Regions from separate parts of the Bacillus sp. M13(2017) genome, predicted to be linked through region 1. Evidence: riboswitches for the same ligand, from Rfam matches in the RefSeq annotation. Region 1 holds a riboswitch; the other holds the start of a gene.
What was found. Region 1 has a riboswitch for FMN ahead of CGQ22_RS17805 (ECF transporter S component). Riboswitches for the same ligand answer to the same signal wherever they lie in the genome.
Positions count from the first base shown of each region.

Region 2: linked by a shared signal. The riboswitch ahead of ribD (bifunctional diaminohydroxyphosphoribosylaminopyrimidine deaminase/5-amino-6-(5-phosphoribosylamino)uracil reductase RibD) and the one ahead of CGQ22_RS17805 (ECF transporter S component) in region 1 are both predicted to bind FMN.

Region 1 covers NZ_KZ268506.1:203,748-215,332, reverse strand. The annotation lists gene CGQ22_RS17855 (hypothetical protein) at 60-269, opposite strand; gene gudB (NAD-specific glutamate dehydrogenase) at 350-1,636, opposite strand; gene CGQ22_RS17845 (genetic competence negative regulator) at 1,948-2,556, opposite strand; gene CGQ22_RS17840 (MerR family transcriptional regulator) at 2,633-3,508, opposite strand; gene CGQ22_RS17835 (metallophosphoesterase) at 3,508-4,284, opposite strand; gene CGQ22_RS17830 (LysM peptidoglycan-binding domain-containing protein) at 4,352-4,831, opposite strand; gene CGQ22_RS17825 (CPBP family intramembrane glutamic endopeptidase) at 4,854-5,417, opposite strand; gene recQ (ATP-dependent DNA helicase RecQ) at 5,417-6,946, opposite strand; gene CGQ22_RS17815 (YpbB family protein) at 6,936-7,997, opposite strand; gene CGQ22_RS17810 (ferredoxin) at 8,296-8,544, shown strand; gene CGQ22_RS17805 (ECF transporter S component) at 8,666-9,244, opposite strand; FMN riboswitch at 9,406-9,545, opposite strand; gene CGQ22_RS17800 (hypothetical protein) at 9,795-10,481, shown strand; gene CGQ22_RS17795 (peptidoglycan DD-metalloendopeptidase family protein) at 10,646-11,260, opposite strand; gene CGQ22_RS17790 (cob(I)yrinic acid a,c-diamide adenosyltransferase) at 11,347-11,585, opposite strand, start outside.
Region 2 covers NZ_KZ268500.1:706,071-717,655, reverse strand. The annotation lists gene CGQ22_RS04155 (YqkE family protein) at 25-288, opposite strand; gene CGQ22_RS04150 (bifunctional metallophosphatase/5'-nucleotidase) at 490-2,079, shown strand; gene CGQ22_RS04145 (ribbon-helix-helix domain-containing protein) at 2,205-2,681, opposite strand; gene CGQ22_RS04140 (alpha/beta fold hydrolase) at 2,803-3,801, shown strand; gene CGQ22_RS04135 (Na+/H+ antiporter family protein) at 3,933-5,252, shown strand; gene CGQ22_RS04130 (LacI family DNA-binding transcriptional regulator) at 5,277-6,140, opposite strand; gene CGQ22_RS04125 (GNAT family N-acetyltransferase) at 6,240-6,722, opposite strand; gene CGQ22_RS04120 (alpha/beta hydrolase) at 6,804-7,727, shown strand; gene CGQ22_RS04115 (DUF2552 family protein) at 7,737-7,982, opposite strand; gene CGQ22_RS04105 (CDGSH iron-sulfur domain-containing protein) at 8,271-8,477, shown strand; FMN riboswitch at 8,668-8,811, shown strand; gene ribD (bifunctional diaminohydroxyphosphoribosylaminopyrimidine deaminase/5-amino-6-(5-phosphoribosylamino)uracil reductase RibD) at 9,117-10,229, shown strand; gene ribE (riboflavin synthase subunit alpha) at 10,211-10,855, shown strand; gene ribBA (bifunctional 3,4-dihydroxy-2-butanone 4-phosphate synthase/GTP cyclohydrolase II) at 10,868-11,585, shown strand, end outside.

The sequences.
Region 1 (11,585 bases):
GTTTATCTAAGGAGAGTATAGCACGTTTGTTCGTATAGAACAAGCGTTCTTTTTTTATTTTATTTTTCAGCAATCCAAGTAAAAATTGAGATTACAACGGCAATAATCGGCCCTACTACAACCACACCAAATATCAAAAACAGTAGCCCTTCCCCGAACATCCGAACGATACTTATTTTTCGAGCTTTCATCGTTCTTGCAAGTTCTCCCTCTAACCTCTTAACCTTTTCTTCTAATTGTTCTACTCGTTCCAGCATTTCATTCTCCATATACAACACCTCATTCAATATTTCAACAAAAAAACGTGATTTCCTCGAAAGGAAATCACGTTTTCTCAAGATATAATATTTTATACCCAACCTCTGAAGCGGCTTGCTTCAGCCATTTTACGAACACCAACCATGTACGCCGCTAAGCGCATGTTCACTTTACGAACTTGTGCTGTTTCATAAATAGAATCAAATGATCTTACCATTACTTTTTCTAAACGTTGTTCTACTTCTTCTTCAGTCCAGTAGTAACCTTGGTTATTTTGTACCCACTCAAAGTAAGATACTGTTACACCACCAGCACTTGCTAACACGTCTGGAACAAGTAAAATTCCGCGATCTGTTAAAATTTTAGTCGCTTCTAATGTTGTTGGACCATTTGCAGCTTCAACAACGATTTTCGCTTTAATATCATTAGCATTTTCTTCTGTAATTTGGTTCTCAATTGCAGCTGGAACTAAAATATCGCAATCAAGCTCTAACAATTCTTTGTTTGAAATTGTATTGTTAAATAGCTTTGTTACTGTACCGAAGCTATCACGACGGTCTAATAAATAATCAATATCTAATCCGTTTGGATCATGTAACGCGCCGTAAGCATCTGAGATTGCAATAACTTTCGCACCTGCATCATGCATAAATTTAGCTAAGAAGCTACCAGCATTACCGAATCCTTGAACAACAACGCGTGCACCCTTAATATCAATGCCACGTTTTTTCGCAGCTTCGCGAATACAAATTGTTACACCTTTCGCTGTTGCTGTTTCACGTCCATGTGATCCACCTAATACAAGCGGTTTACCTGTAATAAATCCTGGTGAATTAAATTCATCAATACGGCTATACTCATCCATCATCCATGCCATAATTTGAGAGTTTGTGAATACATCTGGAGCTGGAATATCTTTCGTCGGACCTACGATTTGGCTAATTGCTCGTACATAACCGCGGCTTAATCTTTCTAACTCACGGAATGACATTTCACGTGGATCACAGATAATTCCACCCTTACCTCCACCATATGGTAAATCAACAATACCACATTTTAAACTCATCCAGATTGAAAGTGCTTTCACTTCATTTTCTGTTACATTCGGATGGAAGCGAATTCCACCTTTCGTTGGACCAACAGCATCATTATGTTGTGCACGATATCCTGTAAATATTTTAACAGTCCCGTCATCCATACGAACTGGTATTTTCACTGTCATCATACGAATTGGTTCTTTTAATAATTCATATACTTCGTTTGGATAACCCAATTTTTCTAACGCTTCACTAATAACAATTTGTGTTGAATTCAATAGTTCAAAATGTTGTTCCCTTTGTTGTTGTGTTTTTGTTTGAGTTCCCTTTTCGGCTACCATAGTAAGTAAACCCCCTGTAATTTCACTTGTTTAGTAAACCTTCATTGCCTAGTATACACCCTTAAATTTGGAATGCAATAGAAAACGCTAACAAATATATACAAACTATTTTATGTTGCAAGCGTTTTCACTATTATTATAGTCCTTTTATTACTTTTAGAAAAGTAAAATACTTAAATATTTAAATGTTTTTTATTTTCATCAACCATACTCCCATAAAACTGCATATTTTATTTTCAAAAAGTATGTTCGAGTATTTACAATCATCCCTTCCCTTATCCAAATAAAAACAAAACCTCAGCTTTGTTGTATTAGCTGAGGTTTTGTTTTTTCACAAAGTAATTGTGTATTTGTTCTATCGCGTTAACATCCATTAATTCTTTACCGTACTCCATGATGCGATAAATGGTTGCTGTAGACGGATTACCGTATTCCGCTAAAATAGCTATAAAATCCGCCTTTAACAATTGAATTTGTTCCTCTTCTTCCACCCAAAGATAGAAGCGCTCATCCCACGTATATAGCTTTCCGCCAGTTACACCAAGGTTATATAAGCGATTTGACAGGTTAATTACGTCATCTAGCGTAGCAAACTCATATATTATATGCTCACTTTCATCTAGAGTCACTTGCATTTCAATAAACTCGTCACGGAACTCATCATCTGTATCCATTTCTTGATTTTCTTTCGTTACAATTACAACCATCCCTTGTGCTTGTAGAGAAAACACTTCAACTGCAATCGGACCATCTGCTTCAAATCCTAATTCCTTATTTGCTTCTTGCATCATATCACGAAATAATTGCTGTACTTTCGGCGCATTTCTCCATAAATCTTCTTTCGTTAATCCTCGTTCAGATAAATCATCAAATGTTAGAAAAATTTTTATCTTATTGTAATTTAATCGTTCCAGCCTCATCTCATACCCTCCCTACGTAACCAATGCATCTAATTTTATTATATGAAATAGAAAATAGATGGTTCTTTTCGAACAACTATTCCGATATTTTTAACCATTCATCCCATTCTTCTTTCGTATCACCAATTAAGATTGTTTCAATGTCCAACTGGTTTAGAACGCCTAGCTTTCCGATAAATCCAACAGAAAGAGATTCCCTTTTTTCTTGTAATAAATTTATAAAGTTCATCGTCTTTTTCATATCTTGTTCGTCAGCAAAAGATACAAATACATATTTCGGCTGTATTTCCTCTACCGCTGACAACATACCATCTTCAGCTAAGCTTGTCCTAATATATATCGCCTCATATCCTTTTAAGCGTAAATAAGTTGAAAAAATAAATCCTTTCAATGCATTCTTTTCTAACACAATAACTTTGTGTAAAGAGGAAAACATTGAGGCATTGTGATACACCATCCCTAGACGCGTTTGTAAAAATGATAGTGCATATTGGAATTGCACCATTGAAATCTCATTATTATTTTTTGACGTTAATAATTTGTCTGTCACTCGAAGAACGATACTGGCAACAACCTTTTCTGTTGAATATATACTAAAAGCTTCGTTTAATAATGCAGCAATTGTAATTTCATCAAATTTTAACAAAGCTTGTAGCAAATCGTCCACTAAAACAACTTCTTTATCGAAATGTATCTCTTTTTGAACTGTACTCGGCAAACGATTCTCTTCTAATAACTGAACTGCTTGTCCAATCATCATGCCGGAGGAAACTTTTTCCATTAACCATTTTAAAATTTGAATATGCTCTTCTGTATATAAACGATGCCCAGCTTGATTTCGCTTTGGGGCAATAATTTGATATCGTCTTTCCCATGCACGAAGCGTGCTCGGCTGAACTCCAATTATATTCGAAACAGCTTTTATATTATATTTCCCACTAAGAGTTGGCATCATTTCCCTCCGCACAATGTAATGATATGTGTTTGAGCAGGTGCTCGGAAACGAAGTGGTATCAATGTTGTTCCGTACCCATTACTAACAAAGAGAATCGTATTCAAATGGTTATATACGCCACCTTTTAAATATTTTTTAGATGGGAATAATCGGATTTGTCCTCCATGCGTATGTCCACTTAACACAAGTGAAATCTGTTCATTTCCAGACATTTTTTTTATTATATCAGGGTTGTGACTAACTAGGATACGAAAACCATCTTCTTTACAATCCGCCAATGCCAAATCTAGACGATCACGGTGCAATCCAACATCATCTATACCGAGCAAACAAATTTTCTCTCCTAATTCAGACTCAAATACCACTCTTGTATTATCTAAAACTTTTACGTTATTTTCTAATAATAACGCATCTAATTCATGATATTCTATCTCATAATCATTGTTTCCCCACACAAAATATACAGGACCTATCTCTCTTAACTTTTGAATATTCGCAGAGATTTTTGATAAAGAGACACCTTTCTCTGCTAAATCTCCTCCGATAATTACAATATCTACTTTTCCTTTTACTTGTTCAATTAACAAATTCGAAATGACTCTTCTATGAATATCAGAAATAAAAAACACATTTACTTTTTGAAAACTTTTCGGAAATTCTTTAAATACTAAAGTATGTTCCAACACCTTATTACGCATCGCTTCTTTATACATCACAAGAAGTAATAAAATCCCCATGCCTATGAGAGTACTGAATAATATAATCCATATCATATTTTTGACTCCCCTCCTCATAAAGATAATCCTAGGCTTTTATAACAAACTGTGATCGCTTAACTCACTAGCTTTCTTGCTTTGTGGACTTATCTTTTATCGGAATTTTTAATTCTTGACCTGCACTCACTTCATCTTCTTGCAAGTTATTATACTTTTTAATTACTTCAATTCCATTTCCATCTGAAAAATATTGCTTCGCTATACTTTCTAAAGTTTCTCCCTCTTTCACAGTATGCGTTATTACTTTTTCAGACTGTTTCTGCGACTCAGATTTAGCTGAATCAAAGAAGATTACTTCAAACGCACTTTTTCCGGCATTATTACTATCACCCTTCACCTGAATATATTTATCCGTGTACCACAAAATACTAATTGGCAGCAGAATGAATAGAAATGTTAAAACCCGGACGAAAATGTGATTTATTTTAAACTTTTGTTTTTTCTCTTTATTTCTATGAATTTCACTACGCGGCGGTAAACTTTCTTTTTCTTCCACTCGCTCAACTTCTAATTCCTCTTCAAAATCAGGAATTCGTTTCCTCATGTTGTTCACCACCACCTTCCATTTATTTTCTTAATTGGAGTCCCATTATAAAATCAACAAGAAAGTGTGCAAAGATTGTTATAAACAAATTTCCTGTCCATTCAAATACATAACCAAAGACAAAACTAATGAAACAGACGAAACAAAACAAAAATGGCTTTGTTATATAACGAATATGTAACACTGCAAATACGAAGCTCGCAATTACAATTCCAAAATGAGTCTGCACTACACCTCTAAATAAAAACTCTTCTGCAAAACCAATTAAGAACGTAATAACGAGTAAATGCAGAACGGACATTCCTCGAAACATCTTATCGTTAATACCACCATCATCAAACCAAGACTCCGGAAACACTCGCATTGCAACATAATCTAATAACACAATACCAATCGCTAACAAACCACCTATAATAAGTATAGATACTGGTTCCCATTTCCATAAATTAAAGACTTCTTTTACATCTTGAAATAATATATATGCCAGTAAACAGCCAATACCGATAATAATTAACTGTGTTATATATAGATTCAGCCTTATTTCCTGCGGACTCATATCTTCAACATTATGCCTTTGAATGTTCATCATTCCTCCATCTTTTCTAGGCCGAAAAGCTTTTGTAACTCTGTTTCCCAATTATAGTCGAAATCCGATTGTTGCGCTCGTCTTTTTTTATAATCTTCTTTTGTAATACCGCAATAATCGCAGCAATTAATTAACTCTTGCTCTTTCTTATAACCGAACTGTTGCAGCACATATTCACGTCTACATCCTTTAACTTGTATCCATGACTTCATATTTTCTAGCTCACTATATTTATTACGCAACCTTATTTCTACTTCAGCTATTAATCGGTTCATGATTTCATCTGACAAACCTTCTAATAATAATCTTCGTTGTTGTATAATTCCAACCTGTTCGAGATGATAACGAACGAAACGCCAATATTGCTCATTAAATCTTGCTGCATTATAACAAATTTCTTCTACATCTTCTATTGGTAATTCTTTCGTTTGAAACATTCTTTCTTGTAGTAAAGAAAATAAAAATTGTATTTGTGACTTACTTGGCAATTCATCCTCAATGATTGAAATTGGTAAATCATGATCCAACGGACTACATAATAAAATAGCTATACTCGGTTCGCCATCTCTTCCAGCTCTTCCGATTTCTTGTAAGTAAGAAGCTATATTAGTTGGATAATGAAAATGAATAATATATCGCGTATTCGCCTTATTTACCCCCATACCAAATGCACTTGTACATATTACAAGTTGCAATTGATCGTTCATAAACTGCTGTTGAATTAACATACGCTCTTCATGTTCCATACCACCATGATAAAAAGCTACACCAGTAACACCTTTCCCTCTCAAGTATTCCGTTAACCTTTCTGTCCACGCTCTACTTGAGCAATATACAATCCCCGGCCCTTGTAAATACATCACCTGCTCTAAAAGCGTCTCTTTCTTTTCTTCTATCGTCTCTACAAATTGCACATCCATTGCAATATTAGGACGGTCAATAGAGTATACATGTTCCGCAGCACCCTTTAAATTTAAACTATCTGCGATATCCTGCAGTACCCCTTTTGTCGCTGTGGCTGTCAATGCTAATACTGTAGGAGAACCAATATTTTTAATAACTACATTTAGTCTTTTATAGTCCGGTCTAAAATCATAACCCCATTGAGAAATACAATGAGCCTCATCAACAACAAATAATGAAATATGAATTTTCTTCAATTCCCTAATTAATAACTCCGACTGTAACATCTCTGGTGAAACAAAAATAAATTTATATGAAGATAATTTTTTCATCGCTTCTCTTTTTTCATTTAATGTCCGAAAACTATTAAATGCTATTACTCGGTTTTTCACAACATACTTTAATTGTGTCACTTGATCTTCCATTAAAGATAATAACGGTGATACAACAAGCACTGTTCCTTCTCGCATAAGCCCTGGAAACTGATAGCACATAGATTTCCCTCTTCCAGTCGGAAGCATTGCTATCACATCTTTTCCTTCTAATAAATCTGTAATTACTCCTTTTTGACCTGGACGAAATTCAGAATATCCAAACCACTTATATAAATATTCTTCAAGTTTCATTTACACCCTCCATCCGCGCTAATACAAGACGAACTTCAAAATAAGAAATATCTTCTCCAACCGCTTGTTTCAAAACACGTAACTTCCGCGTTTGCAATGCTTCAATTACTTTTATTACTTTGTCTATCTTTTCTTTTTCCATAAACATTTCAATAGAAAAATCTTTTTCTCGCAAAGCAATTTCAACAAAATGATCTTCTATCGTTGCAACCTTTAAATTCCGAATCGTCGCTATTTCTTCTAAAGAACGTCCTTGCCTCCAAAAATTATATGTTTTTTTCGTGGATAAACTAAATAATTCAGCTCTCTCATTTGGATAAGATATAATTTCAGCTAATAGTGGAAATTCATTTTCTTTATCACGAACTTCTTGTATAAAGAAATGCATTGTACCCCAAAATAAAAAATACACCCTGAATATATCTTGTTTCGTAATTTCTGCTAATTGTTGCAATGTACAACCAATACGTTCATAACCCGTTAATCGATATGTTACAATCGTCGCTTCTATCGCATTACTATTTTCTAAAAGATTCTGTACTTCCGTCCATAGTTTTCTCGCCAACTCACTTCTCTTATATGGCCTTCCTGTTAGAAAACGTTTCACCCACATCATTATTTCTGTATCTTGCTGAATTGGAATAAACCTCGTATTATTCTGTTGTAAATTGGATATGGTTTGAATAATCAATGATAATCTTTTCCAAAATGTTTCACCTAATTCACCGTAATGTAAACCATGCAAATGTGCTGGAAAAGCATAAACTTCCTCCCATTTATGTAACTGCATTTTACCCGTAGGTGTTAACACATATGTATTTTCATGTATTTCTTGAATAAAATCCGCTTGCAACAACTTTGCAACTTCACCATCATAGTCATTTCTATTCAATGATTTATATATTCCGAACAAAAATGAAATTCGGAACATATTTCCATCTTGTAAAGTTTGCGAAGAACGTTTGCCCTTTAGTAAATAATAAATAGAAGAAACGGTTCTCTCACCATTCAATTGTTTTAAACAATGCAACAAAGTATATTGTATTTGCATGACCGCTTCCACCTTCCAATCTTAACTTCATTCTTTTCAGTACAATTACACTATCTACTGTCGCTCATTAAACTTATCATATAAGAACTATATACTTGTATATAGTCTATTGTATCAAACGAAATCATATTTACGTATTTTGAAAATCTTATGACATAATTCAAAAATAAGTTGACACTCTAATTGATAAGCATTATCATTATAATTTTATGTTGAAAAGTTTTACAAACCGTTTTACAATAAGGTTATAATTTTTATGGCGAGCTTTTCACATACATATTATCAGGAGGGAAAAAAGATGGCAAAATATACAATCGTTGATAAAGATACTTGTATTGCATGTGGTGCTTGTGGCGCTGCTGCACCAGACATTTATGACTATGATGATGAAGGTATTGCATTTGTAACATTAGATGATAACCAAGGTATCGTTGAAATTCCAGATGTATTAATTGAAGATATGATGGATGCATTCGAAGGCTGTCCAACTGACTCAATTAAAGTTGCTGACGAATCATTCGACGGAGACGCTTTAAAATTCGAATAGTCTTTTATTAACTTCAAAAAATGCCCCTCATATTGATGAGGGGCATTTTTTGTATCTAAATTTTATTTTCCTTAATAAAAAACCATTAGTAGTTTCACACTACTAATGGTTTTAATATATATTATGCATTTTTCATTTTTGCAAACACCCATACTTTCAGGCGTGAGAATAATGCTACAAATACAATTGTTACAACAATCCCTTTAATTAAATTAAATGGTAAGATTGCCGTTACAACCGTTGTTCTTATGGTTTCGCTAGACATAGCCGGTGAATTTAAAAACCAAGTGTAAGCCGGGAATATGATGATGTAGTTTAATACACTCATAATAAGTGCCATTGTAATTGTCCCTAGCATTAATCCTGTAGTTAAACTCTTCACAGTACGATACTTTCTAAATAAGAAAGCTGCTGGTCCAATAAATAAACATCCTGCAATAAAGTTTGCAATTTCTCCAACTGGTACTCCCGTTAAACTCCCTTGAATCCCGTAATGTAAAATGTTCTTTATCGCCTCTACAATCACTCCTGCTACTGGTCCAAAGATAATTGCTGCAATTAAAGCTGGTACATCACTAAAATCAATTTTCAAAAATGGCGGAAGCCCTGGGAACGGGAAATCCAACATCATTAGTAAATATGCAATACTACTTAGCATCGCTACACTCACCATCTGCACTACACTGTTTTTTTGTTTCATCTTTCTCTCTCCTTTTCCATCGATCATCTCATGGAAAGTGGAAAGGTTCTGCTATGCCTGTTTTTCATAGAACGAAAAAACCCTTTGTGTTTTACACAAAGGGAGAATTTAAGGCACATCAAACAGACGTTCAAATCCATATCTTTTTTGAACGCTTGAACCTCCATCTTCTCCCATCCAGACTATACTGTCGGCTTTGGAATCACACCAAATCCTGCCTTAACGGCTCGCGGGCTTAGAACAAAATCATAAATAGTTCATCACCGCCGGTCGGGATTTTCACCCTGCCCCGAAGATAGACCGATATTCTATTTTCCCCTTCATTATACAACAACCTCATAACATTGTGAACTAAAAAATTGTAACTTATTTAAAATTAGTTATTTATTTTTCATAACAACAAATAAATTGCGAGATATTTTACAATACAATCCATATTTTTTTATTATTCGGCATTTCTCTTTTGGATTACCTAGTCATATATAATTAAAAGTGATAAGATATTGAATTGTTAAGATAAGAACATTTTCTGAGTTATGGAGGAAATGTCATGAAAAAAGAAAAGAGACATTCTATTCGAGAAGCAATGAAAAAAAACTTAAGAAAAGAATACTTTTACTTAAAAAAAGAATTACTTTTCTACTGCCCAATTGATTTAGGCACATTCTCAAATGAGACATACTATGCTACTTTCGATGAAGATGGCATAAGTATTTATCAGTATGATAAAAAAACAGAAAGTAAATTAAAATTGTGTGAGCGTCATCCGTGGAAGAGTTGGAATAAAGTGAAGATTGATCACTATTTGACAACTTCTCAATTTATTTTTCAGGGTGAGCGAAATTGGATCTTATCTCTTTTTCAAAAAGGAAAAGAAGCCCAAAAAATTATTGAAGAGCATACATCTTTACAAACAGAAGTTGTTTCCCGCTCTTTCTTAAAAAAACTTCCTGGTTTTCGTTCTAATACACCACTGAATAAATACATCGGTAGTATTTGTTACACTGCACTTATTGCATTTTTATTAAAATGGATGATTCCATTTCAAGCACCACAAATCGCCCTGTATTCTATTTCGATTGGTTGTATGCTTCTTGGCCTACTTTGTTTGACAATCGGTTTAATTGAACCGACTATCGTACTGTTTCGAACAAAAGAGAAAACAAGAACAAAAGTTTTTTACTTGTATAGCTATTTAGCTATTTCTGGATTTATATGTGTCTTTATTTTTTGGTAAAAGAAGCCGTCCCAAAATAAACTTTGGGACGGTTTTCTTTTAGATATAGATGCTCTGATTCACTCAATAGTTCTAGCAAAAGCGCCCATATAATTTCATTTACATTGAACATTATTTAAGAAGAACATAAATTTGTTCAAAGTTTAATTTTTGAGACGTTTCCTTTACTTAACATATAATTGTTGATTAGGATAAATTAGCTCTTGCTGCAATCCATTTTTTTCTTTAATTTCCTTAAGTGTCATACTAAATTTCCGTGCAATACTAACTAAAGTATCCCCTTTTTGTACGACATATAATGACGAAGAAACAACTTCATTTCTTTGTTCACTTAAAACAAGCAATGGGTTCATCGCATTCTTTTTCGCCATCGTCCATCTTCCTTGATGAAGTTCTAAATGTAAGTGTGCACCTCGCGATTCTCCCGTGTTCCCTACTTCTCCAATTTTTTCTCCTTTTGAAATATAATCTCCTTGTCCCACATATCTCTTATTTAAATGTGCATATACAGCCTCATATTCTCCGTGTTTAATAAATACAACATTTCCATAACTACTCGAATAATAAGACCTCGTTACCTTACCATCTTGGATAGCTGCCACAGGCGTTCCAATTGGCGCAGCTACATCAATACCATAGTGTTTTCCATGCCTTGTCCCAAAATAATCACTTATCTGACCTTCAACAGGCCATGTCCATCGATTTTCTTCTGCATAAACATGTAATTGAGATACAAACAGTATACTCAATAGCATGACGCCGCATTTTAAAACTTTCATATACATCCTCCGTTTTCTAATTACCACTATACCTTCTCTATTTTGGTATATTACAGAAAAAAGTATACAAAAAAAAAGAAAGTGAATTACTCCACTTCCTTCTCTTTCTTATCACGAAAAACTAATGCACTACGGTTATACTCCACATCTTTCACTTGTAATCGAGCATTTATTACTCGAGCTATTGCAAACAAATAATCAGATAATCTATTTACATACTTTAAGACAACTTCATTTATTTTCACTTCTTTTTGCAATGATACTATAGAGCGTTCTGCTCTCCTTACAACAGTACGTGCAATATGAATAGTAGCCGCCGCCTCGC
Region 2 (11,585 bases), on a different contig from region 1:
TTATTTCACTGATCATTTTCGTTATTATTTAAAGTCTTTCCAAGTAAGGTTACTTTCACTTAACAGTTCTTCAAATGATTTATTCTTTTCACGTTCTTTTTGTTCTTGACGCTTTCTTTCCAGTTCTGCTGCCTCTTTTTTCTCTTCTCTCACTTGCAATTCTTTCTTCTTACTCTTTAATTGCTGCATAAGTGAATCGTTTAATTGATCACCTAATGTAAGAGATTCTTTCTTTGGTTGATTCACTTGCGATTGTCTTTGCATTTGTCTTTGTTTCTTTTTCTTCATGCTGCTCACCTTTTACTTTTTTCTCCATTATAGTAGATACACCATGAAATCGACAACAAAAAAGGGACGTTACTCTATTATTCACTTTTTGTAAATATGTTAATTTTTCGAAAAAACTAAATTTTTATATAGATATAATCCTATGAATCTATTAAAATTATGTCGTATGATGTCAGATTATAAAAAAAGGAGAATTATATTATGTGGAAAAAAATCATTCCTGCTGTTGCCGTTTTAAGCACCATTACTTTTTCAACCGTATTCGCCGCTCCCCCATCTCAGAATCCAGCTGAACAAAACCGCTACATAGACGTACAAATGCTTGGTATTAATGATTTCCATGGACAACTAGATACTGTTAAAAAAATCAATAATAAAGAAGCTGGTGGCGCCGATTACTTAGCTACTTATTTAAAAGAACATAAAAAACAAAACCCTAATACACTTCTCGTACATGCTGGTGATATCGTCGGAGCTAGTCCACCAGTTTCAGCATTATTACAAGATGAACCGACGATTGAATTTTTAAATGACTTAAAATTTGATGTCGGTACAATCGGGAACCATGAATTTGATGAAGGCATTGATGAAATGAAACGCCTCATTTACGGTGGATATCATGAAAAAACAGGGAATTTCAAAGGTGCTAACTTCCCCTATGTAGCTGCTAACTTCTATAACAAATCAACTGGCCGCTTATTTTTACCACCATTTACTATAAAAATGGTAGATGGTGTTCCTGTAGGATTCATTGGGGTTGTTACAACTGATACACCAAATGTCGTTATGCCTACGATGCTTAAAAATGTACAAATTACTGATGAAGTAGAAGCAATTAATAAATCAACACAACAATTAAAACGCCTCGGCGTTAAATCTATCATCGTTCTTGCTCATGTCGGTGGAACAACCGATGAGTCTGGGATAACAAATGGCGATCTTACTCGAATTGCAAATGAAACAGACTCAGAAGTTGATGTTATTTTCGGTGGACATAGTCATACGTATGTAAATGGTACAGTAAATAATAAACTAATTGTCCAAGCAAATTCATACGGAACGGCTTTCTCAGACGTGGATGTAACAATTGATCGTAAAACAAAGGATATTGTAAAGAAAAAAGCTGAAGTTGTTACAACGTATCATGAAGGTGTAGAACCTGATAAACAAGTAAAGAAAAAACTAGATCAATATAAAGAAAAAATCGCACCACTTGTAAATGAAGTAGTCGGAAAATCTACAGCACCTATCGACCGTAAACAAAATGATGCTGGTGAATCCACTCTTGGAAATTTAGTTGCCGATGCTCAGCGTCAAACGATGCAAACCCAAATCGCCCTCATGAATCCTGGTGGCATTCGTAATGACTTAGATGCTGGTGATATTACGTGGGGTGAGTTATACGGCATTCAACCTTTTGGAAATCAATTGATTAAAGTAGATTTAACAGGTCAAGACATTGGCGATATTTTAAATCAGCAATGGCAAAAAGGAACAACAAGAATGCTTCAAATTTCAGGTATTCAATATACGTGGGATGCAAATAAACCAAACGGTGAAAAAGTTACAAATATACGTTTAACAAACGGAGAAGAATTATCTCCATCTACAACGTATAGCGTAGTTGCAAATGCCTTCTTAGCTTCTGGCGGTGACGGATTTGTATCATTTAAAAATGGTAAAAATGCAGAAACTGGTCCAAACGACTTTGAAGCGTTAGTCGATTACGTAAAACAATTAAAAGAACCCATTCAGCCAGTTATTGATGGAAGAATTCAAAAAGTAAATTAAGTTTTTCTCTAATAATAAATTTCATTTTTCACACCATAAAGGATTTGTACTGATCCTCTATTTTATACGTAATATACATCATAAAAAGGATACTCGTTCTTCCAATGAACATAGTATCCTTTTCTTTAGTTATCAAAATGTGATGCTTTGTCAACTTCATATTGCTGTAAAAATTGTTGCAACGCTTCTTCTACAAGTTTAGATTTTTGAATTCCTTTCGATTCTGATATAAGGTCCAATCTTGCTAATATTTCTGTATTAATAGAAAAGGTTCGTCTCTTTTTCTCTGTACTTTTACTCACAATTGGTGCAATTACTTCTTCTCTTTTTCTTAATAACTCATAAATGCTTTGTAATTGCTCATAAATTAATAATTGATAATCTGTTTTCTCATATTGAAGGGCGGTCGCTTCTTGGAGTTGTAAGTGACGTGGTTCTTCTCCATCTCCTACAAAAATACGTTTCTTCTGCTCTCCATCATATTCATATCCAATCAATCTTAATTTCTTCGATAATGTATACGGGCTTATTTCAAGACGCTTTGCTATAATAGCGATGGATTCCCGTCTATTTAAACCATCTATAATTTCTCCAATCGTCACAATTTCCCTCCTCCCGTGTTGAAATGACACTAGTATGGTATGTTACAATGATTTTCTAACAGTATATGCAAAATGAATAGCCTGTGCGATTCATACGATTTCACAAAAGGAGGTTTTCAATATGCTTTTTCGTAGCTACACCCCTCAGTTCTATAACGAAAACAAACAACTCATTCCTAATAGTATCGCTACGATAGAAAGCGTTATGATTAATAATCGAAAACAAACTCTCCTTATGCGTGGGCAAAACGTAGAGCAGCCTATTTTATTATGCTGTCACGGCGGACCTGGGATGGCACAAATCGGATTTATTCGCCATTTTCAAAAAGAATTAGAGAAGCAATTTATTGTTATTAATTGGGATCAGCGCGGGGCTGGTAAATCCTTTTCAATGAAAGATTTCGGAGCAAATTTCACAATCGAACAATTCGTTTCCGATGCAAAAGAAGTGATTCAATATGTACTTAAAAGGTTCAACAAACAAAAACTATTTCTCGCTGGTCATTCTTGGGGAAGTATTATTGGGCTTAACATAGCACATCAATATCCAAAGTATATCCAGGCTTACATCGGTATTGGGCAAATTGTACATATGAAACAAAATGAAGAATTGCTATATCAACATTTAATTCATTCTGCCAAAAAACATGATCATAAAAAAGCATTGGCTTCCCTTTTAAAATTAGGCAAACCACCATTTTTAGATACGAGACGTCTCATTATTCAGAGAAAGTGGCTTGGCACATTTGGAGGCGCAATCCAAAACGGATCTTCCTTCTCTTTCATACGAAAAGGTTTCTTTTCTCCTGAGTATACGCTATTAGATTGGTTCAAGTTTCTCGCAGGAAATTTAAAATCTGGCGTTTTATGGGAAGAAATGCTGACAATCGATTTCTTTTCTTCTATCTCAAGTTTATCTATTCCAGTTTATTTTTGTTCTGGTCGCTATGATTATCAAACTCCTTATGCACTCGTTCAGGAATATTGCGATATTATTGAAGCGCCTATAAAAAAGATGATCTGGTTCCCAAATTCAGCACATTCTCCTGATTTAGAAGAACCAGAATTATTCGCCAATTCTTTGCAATCAATTAAACAAGAGCTAGCTTTTCAGCATTAGTAACAAAAGGCTCTTTTACATTTCATAGAAAACATTTTATAATAATATGTCGCAAGTATGTATAAACATAGCAAAATGTTTCATATTTACTTGTCTTAACAGAATAAAAATTTAGGGAGATTACATTTATTATGAACGCTGTACTCGTCGCAGTAGCAATTATGCTATTGCTTAGTTTGTTACGTGTCCAGGTCATTGTCGCCATCATTGTTGGAGCTTTAACAGGCGGAATTATCGGCGGACTCGGTATCTCAGAAACAATTAACACTTTTACAACTGGTCTTGGAAACAGTGCTCCAATCGCTTTAAGTTATGCAATGCTTGGTGGTTTCGCTATTTCCCTTTCCAAAACAGGACTTCCAGATGCTATGATTCAAACTGCATTAAAATGGATTGGCAATGAACAAGACACGAAAAAACAAATTTATTCTAAAATACTTATTTTATTCATTATTTTAACGATGGCTTGTTTCTCACAAAATGTGATTCCTGTTCACATTGCTTTCATCCCCATCTTAATTCCAGCACTTTTAAAAGTATTAAATGAGCTGAAAGTGGATCGCAGACTTGTCACATGTATTATTACATTTGGATTGATTACTCCTTATATGTGGATCCCTGCAGGGTTCGGAAAAATTTATCATGACGTATTACAAACCAACGCTGCGCAAAGCGGCCTTACATTCGATGTCACACTTATTCCAAAAGCAATGACTATTCCAGCAATCGGTATGATTATTGGATTATGTGTAGCGGTATTCATTACGTACCGAAAACCTCGTACGTATGAAACAGAACAAATTCATACTACCGAAAATGAAATCGTTCCCTATACAAAACGTAGCATTACTTTCGGGTTATTATCTATCATTGCTACATTAACTGTTCAATTAACTACAGAATCAATGATTTTCGGTGCTTTAGCAGGTATTATCGTCTTATCAGTTAGTGGCAGTCTACCACTTAAAGAAGCAGATGCGATATTAACAAGCGGAATGCGTATGATGTCCTTTATTGGCTTTGTTATGATCGCTGCCGCTGGATTCGGCGCTGTTCTTCGAAAAACAGGACATGTTGAATCTCTGGTGCAAACGAGTGCACATATAATCGGAAATAACAAACCACTCGCTGCATTTCTTATGCTCGTTATTGGACTTCTCGTCACGATGGGAATTGGTTCATCCTTTTCAACCATCCCTATCTTAACAACCATTTTTGTACCTCTTTGCATTCAGCTTGGATTTAGTCCAATGGCCACAATTGCAATTATCGGTACAGCCGGAGCGCTAGGTGACGCAGGATCTCCAGCATCGGATAGCACCCTTGGACCAACATCCGGTTTAAATGCTGATGGTCAGCACCATCATATATGGGATACATGTGTACCCACTTTTCTACATTACAATATACCGTTACTTATATTTGGCTTTATTGCCGCAATTACATTATAAAAAGGTGCGTATAAAACGCACCTTTTACTTTTTTATTTTTCCTTTTAATTGTTGAAAAGCTACTTTTCCGTTATCTTTGACACTGCTTTCAATTGTCGATAGTGATGAACCTATCCATTCACACTCTATGCTCCCATTCGGTCCAACAATTTTTAATTTATTTGGTATATGTATATTTAGAAATCTCGCTGACCGAATTAACTCAATAGCAATCTGATCACTTGAGGCTACAATTCCATCTATATACGGATTGTTTTGCAATAATGTAATAAATTGTTTATTTGTATACCCTTGTACACATTCTTCTCGATAAGAGATTCCTTCATCCCAAACAGCGTCTAAAAACCCTGCTATATGATTTTCCATTTCTTCACTTTCTTCTCCCTCACCGAAATATGCAAGAAAGTGACACCCTTTCTCTTTTAATAAAGAAACAGCTCTCTGTCCACTTTCATAATAATTTCCATGTGATTGTTGCTCATCAATCACAACAAACGGAAATGGAATTTCTCCTATACTTTTAAAAACTGCTCTTGTCAAAATAACACCTGCAATATTATTTTGCTTCAGCATATGTATGTATCTATCTTTATTCTCTATATTACAAATAATGATTTGATAGCCTTCTTTATATGCTATTCCCTCAATACAATGTAGCAAAGTGATGTTTGATGGGTTACTTAAATTATCTACAAGTAATGCAATTATCGTTGAATTCTCTTTAAATAGTGGCTTCGCTGCACTGTTTGGCCTATAACGTAATTCTTCAATTGCTTCCTTTACTTGTTTTACTGTGTCCTCATGAACGTATCCTTTTTCATTAATAACTCGTGAAACGGTTGCGACTGAAACACCTGCCAATTTTGCAACATCACGTATAGTTGCCACATCGTCACCCCTTAATATGGTAATAGATTACAATTTTACGGTAACCTAAATTACACTCACCGTCAAGATTAATGACTTATATTTCTGAAAATTGTTACATCATTTCACTAAACGATACTCCAACTGAATTTCATGTAAAATTGGGATATTATCATATCCAATACGTGGAATTTCTTTCTTTATTTTTCGTGCCTCCTCTACCGCATTCACATATAAATTAGTCATTACAAAATTACGTTTTTGGTAAAATCGTAACGCATTCATATTATCATTTGTTGTAATAAGCCAGACCTGGCTGCACCGTTCTTCTTCTGCAACTTGTAATACACAATCCACAAGTTTCGTCCCTATTCCTTTTCTTTCTTCAAAGCTATCCAGCGATACAATTTCGCACATATTTCCGCTCACTTCATACGTTACAATTCCGATTATTCTGTCATCTAAGAGTGCAACAAAACCTGGCAACTCTTCTAACTGATGTCCCTTACCACGTGAAATCATCAATGAACTTCCCCAGTTCTCACACATGAACATTCGGATTGTTTCTTTCATCGCTGACGTAATTTTTTGTATATGCAGCATTTCCTATTTCTCCCCTTTTATATCATTGTGATACAATATAAGTGTATCACATGTAACGGTATTTGGAGGATGAGGTAAAGTATGAAACGTTTTTTTGCAGCATTGTTTACTATACTAGGTGCAATAACTGCCCTTGGGATTTTCTTTACAAATAAAGTGATGTACTTAAAGAAAAAAACAGAGGAAGAAGTACTCGAAAGAGAAACGAAAAAACATTTTCGTATAGAGGATTTTGATGCTCTTCATAAAGAAGAAATTCATATCCCTTCTCAATTCGGATACGACCTTCACGGATATTACATTCCTGCTGGTCACTCCAATAAGTTTATGGTTTTTTGCCACGGTGTAACTGTAAATAAAATAAACTCTGTAAAATATGCAAACTTATTCTTAAAAAGGGGATATAACGTCCTCATTTACGATCATCGTCGTCATGGTAAAACTGGCGGAAAAACAACAAGCTATGGATACTATGAAAAACATGATTTAAAATCCGTAGTTGACTGGCTAAAAAACCGTTTTGGCACCAATATTACACTTGGTATTCATGGTGAATCTATGGGAGCTGCAACACTTCTTCAATACGCAGGACTTTTAGAAGATGGTGCTGATTTCTATATTGCAGATTGTCCTTTCTCTGATTTTCACGGACAATTACAGCACCGTTTAAAGGTTGAATTCCATTTACCAAAATGGCCTTTATTACCTTTAGCAAACGCATTTTTGAAAGTTCGTGACGGTTATACAATTCGTGAAGTTTCACCAATCGACTGTATAAAAAATATTAACAATCCCGTTCTCTTTATTCATAGTAAAGATGACGACTATATTTTAGCTGATATGACAAAAGCGTTATATGAAGCGAAAGAAAATAATAAACAACTTTATATTGCAGAACACGGTGCACACGCTTGCTCTTATAACGAAAATAAAGAAGAATACGAAGCAGCCGTCGATCAATTTTTAAACACCTATGTGAAAGAAACAAAAAACAGGCTTGCATAAGCCTGTTTTTTATTGCGCTAAAACGTCTGTAACTTGTTCCATATTTTCAGAAATCCAGTGCATTGCATCATCTAACGTTGGGAATTCTGTCGTTTGAAATGTTACTTCATCTTGAAGTAACCAAACATCCTTTGCCTCTTGCCCTACACCTGCAATGGACCAATGTAACAAACTATATGGATGATTATCATTCAAAAATGATGCCCACGTGCGCTCATTTGCAATATTTCGTAATGTATGTAATTGTTTATCCATCTCTCGTCACCTTACTCTAGTCAGTTATGAAAACTATTATAACACTCTCTTCTTTCTCAAACAAAGTGCTCTTTTTTCCCCGCTATTTGCGGGCAGTAAAACTCTCACCTCAAAATTCGGCTGAAACAAAGAAGTTAGGTGGGAGATTAACTGCCCCTAAAAGCCCGATTGGTTCAACTAATAATTAGTGGGGGATGCCTTCCCCACTAATTAAAGTTTCACTTTATATTGCCAAGCACTTCCCTTGATTATATGATGAAATTAAGCGTTTGGGAAGGAGGGATAACGTTGGCAAAAGTACAAATTAAAGTAAATGATAATGGCTCTTTTCGCGTTACAGGGGACGTGGAATTAGTCGACTCACAAGGGAATGTATTCCCAGCAAAACCGGCATTTTCTTTATGCCGTTGTGGTTTATCAAAAAATATGCCTTATTGCGACGCTTCGCATAAAGGTAAATTCGAGTCTGTTGTTAGAGCACCAGAGGCAGAATAATTTTACATGTGACATGCACATTTTTTTGTGCATGTTTTTTCTTTTTAGCAACTCCGTTATATCTCTTCTCCTTACAACATTTCTAATACTTTTATTTCCATTCCAGCCTGCATATATTTTCACACAATTCTTCACATTCGAATATTTTTTACTAGCCTTTTATTTTTTTTGTGCTATAATTTGAGCAAACAGCATCCTTCGGGGTCGGGTGAAATTCCCAACCGGCGGTGATGAAGTGAAAACTTCTAAGTCCGTGACCCGTTTTCAACTCGAAAACGGTGGATCTAGTGAAACTCTAGGGCCGACAGTATAGTCTGGATGGGAGAAGGATATGTTTCTAGTTTTTTATATAGTGAATACACTTTTATTTCAGTATGCATATTTTTAAAGATTCATTTTGATTCTTTATATATGTTTAATTTTCTATACTTATTTTTTATACTGAAATAAAAAGAGACAACTAGCGTTTAAAAATTCGATATTTTGCTAGGTTTTTTCCTTATGCAGAAATATCAATTATCGTTAGGTTTCTTTCCTATGCTTTCGTATTCAAACTATATTTCTAGAAATCACGTCTCCCAAACCCCAAGGATATTAAATCCTTGGGGTTTTTTGATTTTTTTAGGAGAGGTGAAGAAAATGACAGATCAAGAATATATGAGGATTGCCCTGCAGTTAGCAGAAGGGACATCAGGACAAACAAGTCCGAATCCTATGGTTGGTGCTGTTGTTGTAAAAGATGGAAACATCGTTGGTATGGGCGCTCATTTACGAGCTGGTGAAGAACACGCAGAAGTTCATGCCCTTCAAATGGCTGGTCAGAACGCCAAAGACGCTACCGTTTATGTAACACTGGAACCGTGTAGCCACTTTGGAAAAACACCACCTTGCTGTGAATTGCTCATTGAAAAAGGAGTTAAGCGTGTTGTAATTGCTACTCTCGATTGTAATCCGCTCGTTTCTGGTAACGGAAAAAGAAGATTAGAGGAAGCTAGAATTGAAGTAACTACCGGTATTCTTGAAGCAGAAGCGCTTTTATTAAATCGCTACTTTTTTCACTACATGAAAACGAAACGCCCTTTTGTAACAATCAAAACAGCAATGAGCTTAGATGGAAAAATAGCAACTGTAACTGGTGAAAGTAAGTGGATTACAGGTGAAGAAGCACGTGCTGATGTTCACCAATATCGCCATACACATGATGCAATTCTTGTTGGAGTGAATACAGTTATAGCTGATAATCCTCATTTAACAACAAGAATTCCAAATGGTGGGAAACATCCTATTCGCGTTGTTTTAGATACCCATTTACGAACGCCACCATCTTCTCATGTTATAACAGATGGTTTAGCACCGACATGGATTATTGTCGGTAAGGATGTAAAGAAAGCGAAGATATCTTCTTATGAATCTAAAAATATAGCTATATTCCAAATGGAAACGAAGTATATAGAAATCGAGGACCTTCTTTCCTTTCTTGGAGAGAAACAAATTCTTTCTCTATTCGTTGAAGGTGGCCAATCAATTCATGCAAGTTTCTTAAAAACAAATAATTTTAATGAAATTGTAACCTATATAAGCCCGAAATTAATTGGTGGGAAAGATGCTCCTACTTTATTTGGAGGAAATGGTTTTTCAAAATTACAAGATGCGCTTTCCTTGAAAATTCAAGAGATGAAACAAATTGGTGATGATATAAAAATCGTTGCGAATGCCCGAAACGAGGTGACGAAATGTTTACAGGAATTGTAGAAGAATTAGGAACGATAGCAAACATGCAACAAAGCGGAGAAGCGATGAAATTAACGATTCATGCAAAGAAAATTTTATCAGATGTTCACTTAGGTGATAGTATCGCGGTTAACGGTATTTGCTTAACTGTAACAAGCTTTACAACTACTTCATTTACAGTTGATGCAATGCCTGAAACGATGCAGTCGACATCACTTCGCATGCTTAAACCGCACTCTAAAGTAAATTTAGAGCGAGCAATGGCTGCAAACGGACGATTCGGTGGACATTTCGTTTCAGGACATATTGATGGCATCGGAACGATTTTAAATAAAAAACAACATTACAATGCCGTCTATTACAAAATAGCAATTTCTGATGAACTGCTGCACTATTGTTTGCAGAAAGGGTCCATTGCTGTTGATGGAACGAGTTTAACGATATTTGATATAGACGAATCTTCCATAACGATTTCACTCATCCCGCACACAGTAAGCGAGTCTGTCATTGGAGAAAAAAATGCCGGAGATATCGTAAACATTGAGTGTGACATGATTGGTAAATATATCGAACGCTTTATTACTAAACCTACAAAACGAGTAGGTTCAATGACTGAAAGCTTTTTACAAGAAAACGGATTTCTATAAGGGGGAAGAACAATGTTTCATCGTATTGAAGAAGCTCTAGAAGATTTAAAACAAGGTAAAGTCGTTATCGTATGTGATGATGAAAACCGAGAAAATGAAGGCGATTTTATTGCTTTAGCAGAGTACATTACACCAGAAACAATTAATTTTATGATTACACATGGCCGTGGTCTCGTTTGTGTACCGATTACAGCAGGGTACGCAGAACGTCTACAATTAGAACCAATGGTATCTCATAATACAGATTCACATCATACTGCGTTTACAGTGAGCATTGACCATGTTTCTACAACAACAGGGATTAGCGCTCACGAACGTGCAACTACGATACAAGAATTGTTAAACCCTGCATCAAAAGGCACTGATTTCAATCGACCTGGACATATCTTTCCATTAATTGCGAAAGAAGGCGGTGTCCTGCGTCGTGCAGGTCATACAGAAGCTGCTGTTGATTTAGCAAAGCTATGCGGTGCCGAACCAGCTGGAGTTATTTGCGAGATTATAAATGAGGACGGCACGATGGCACGTGTACCTGATTTAATAGAATGCGCAAAACAATTTGATATAAAAATGATTACAATAGAAGATTTAATTGCTTACCGCCGCCATCATGAAACACTTGTGACGAGAGAAGTGGAAATTACATTACCTACAGATTTCGGTACTTTCCACGCAATTGGCTATTCTAACTCATTAGATACGAAAGAACATATCGCACTTGTAAAAGGTG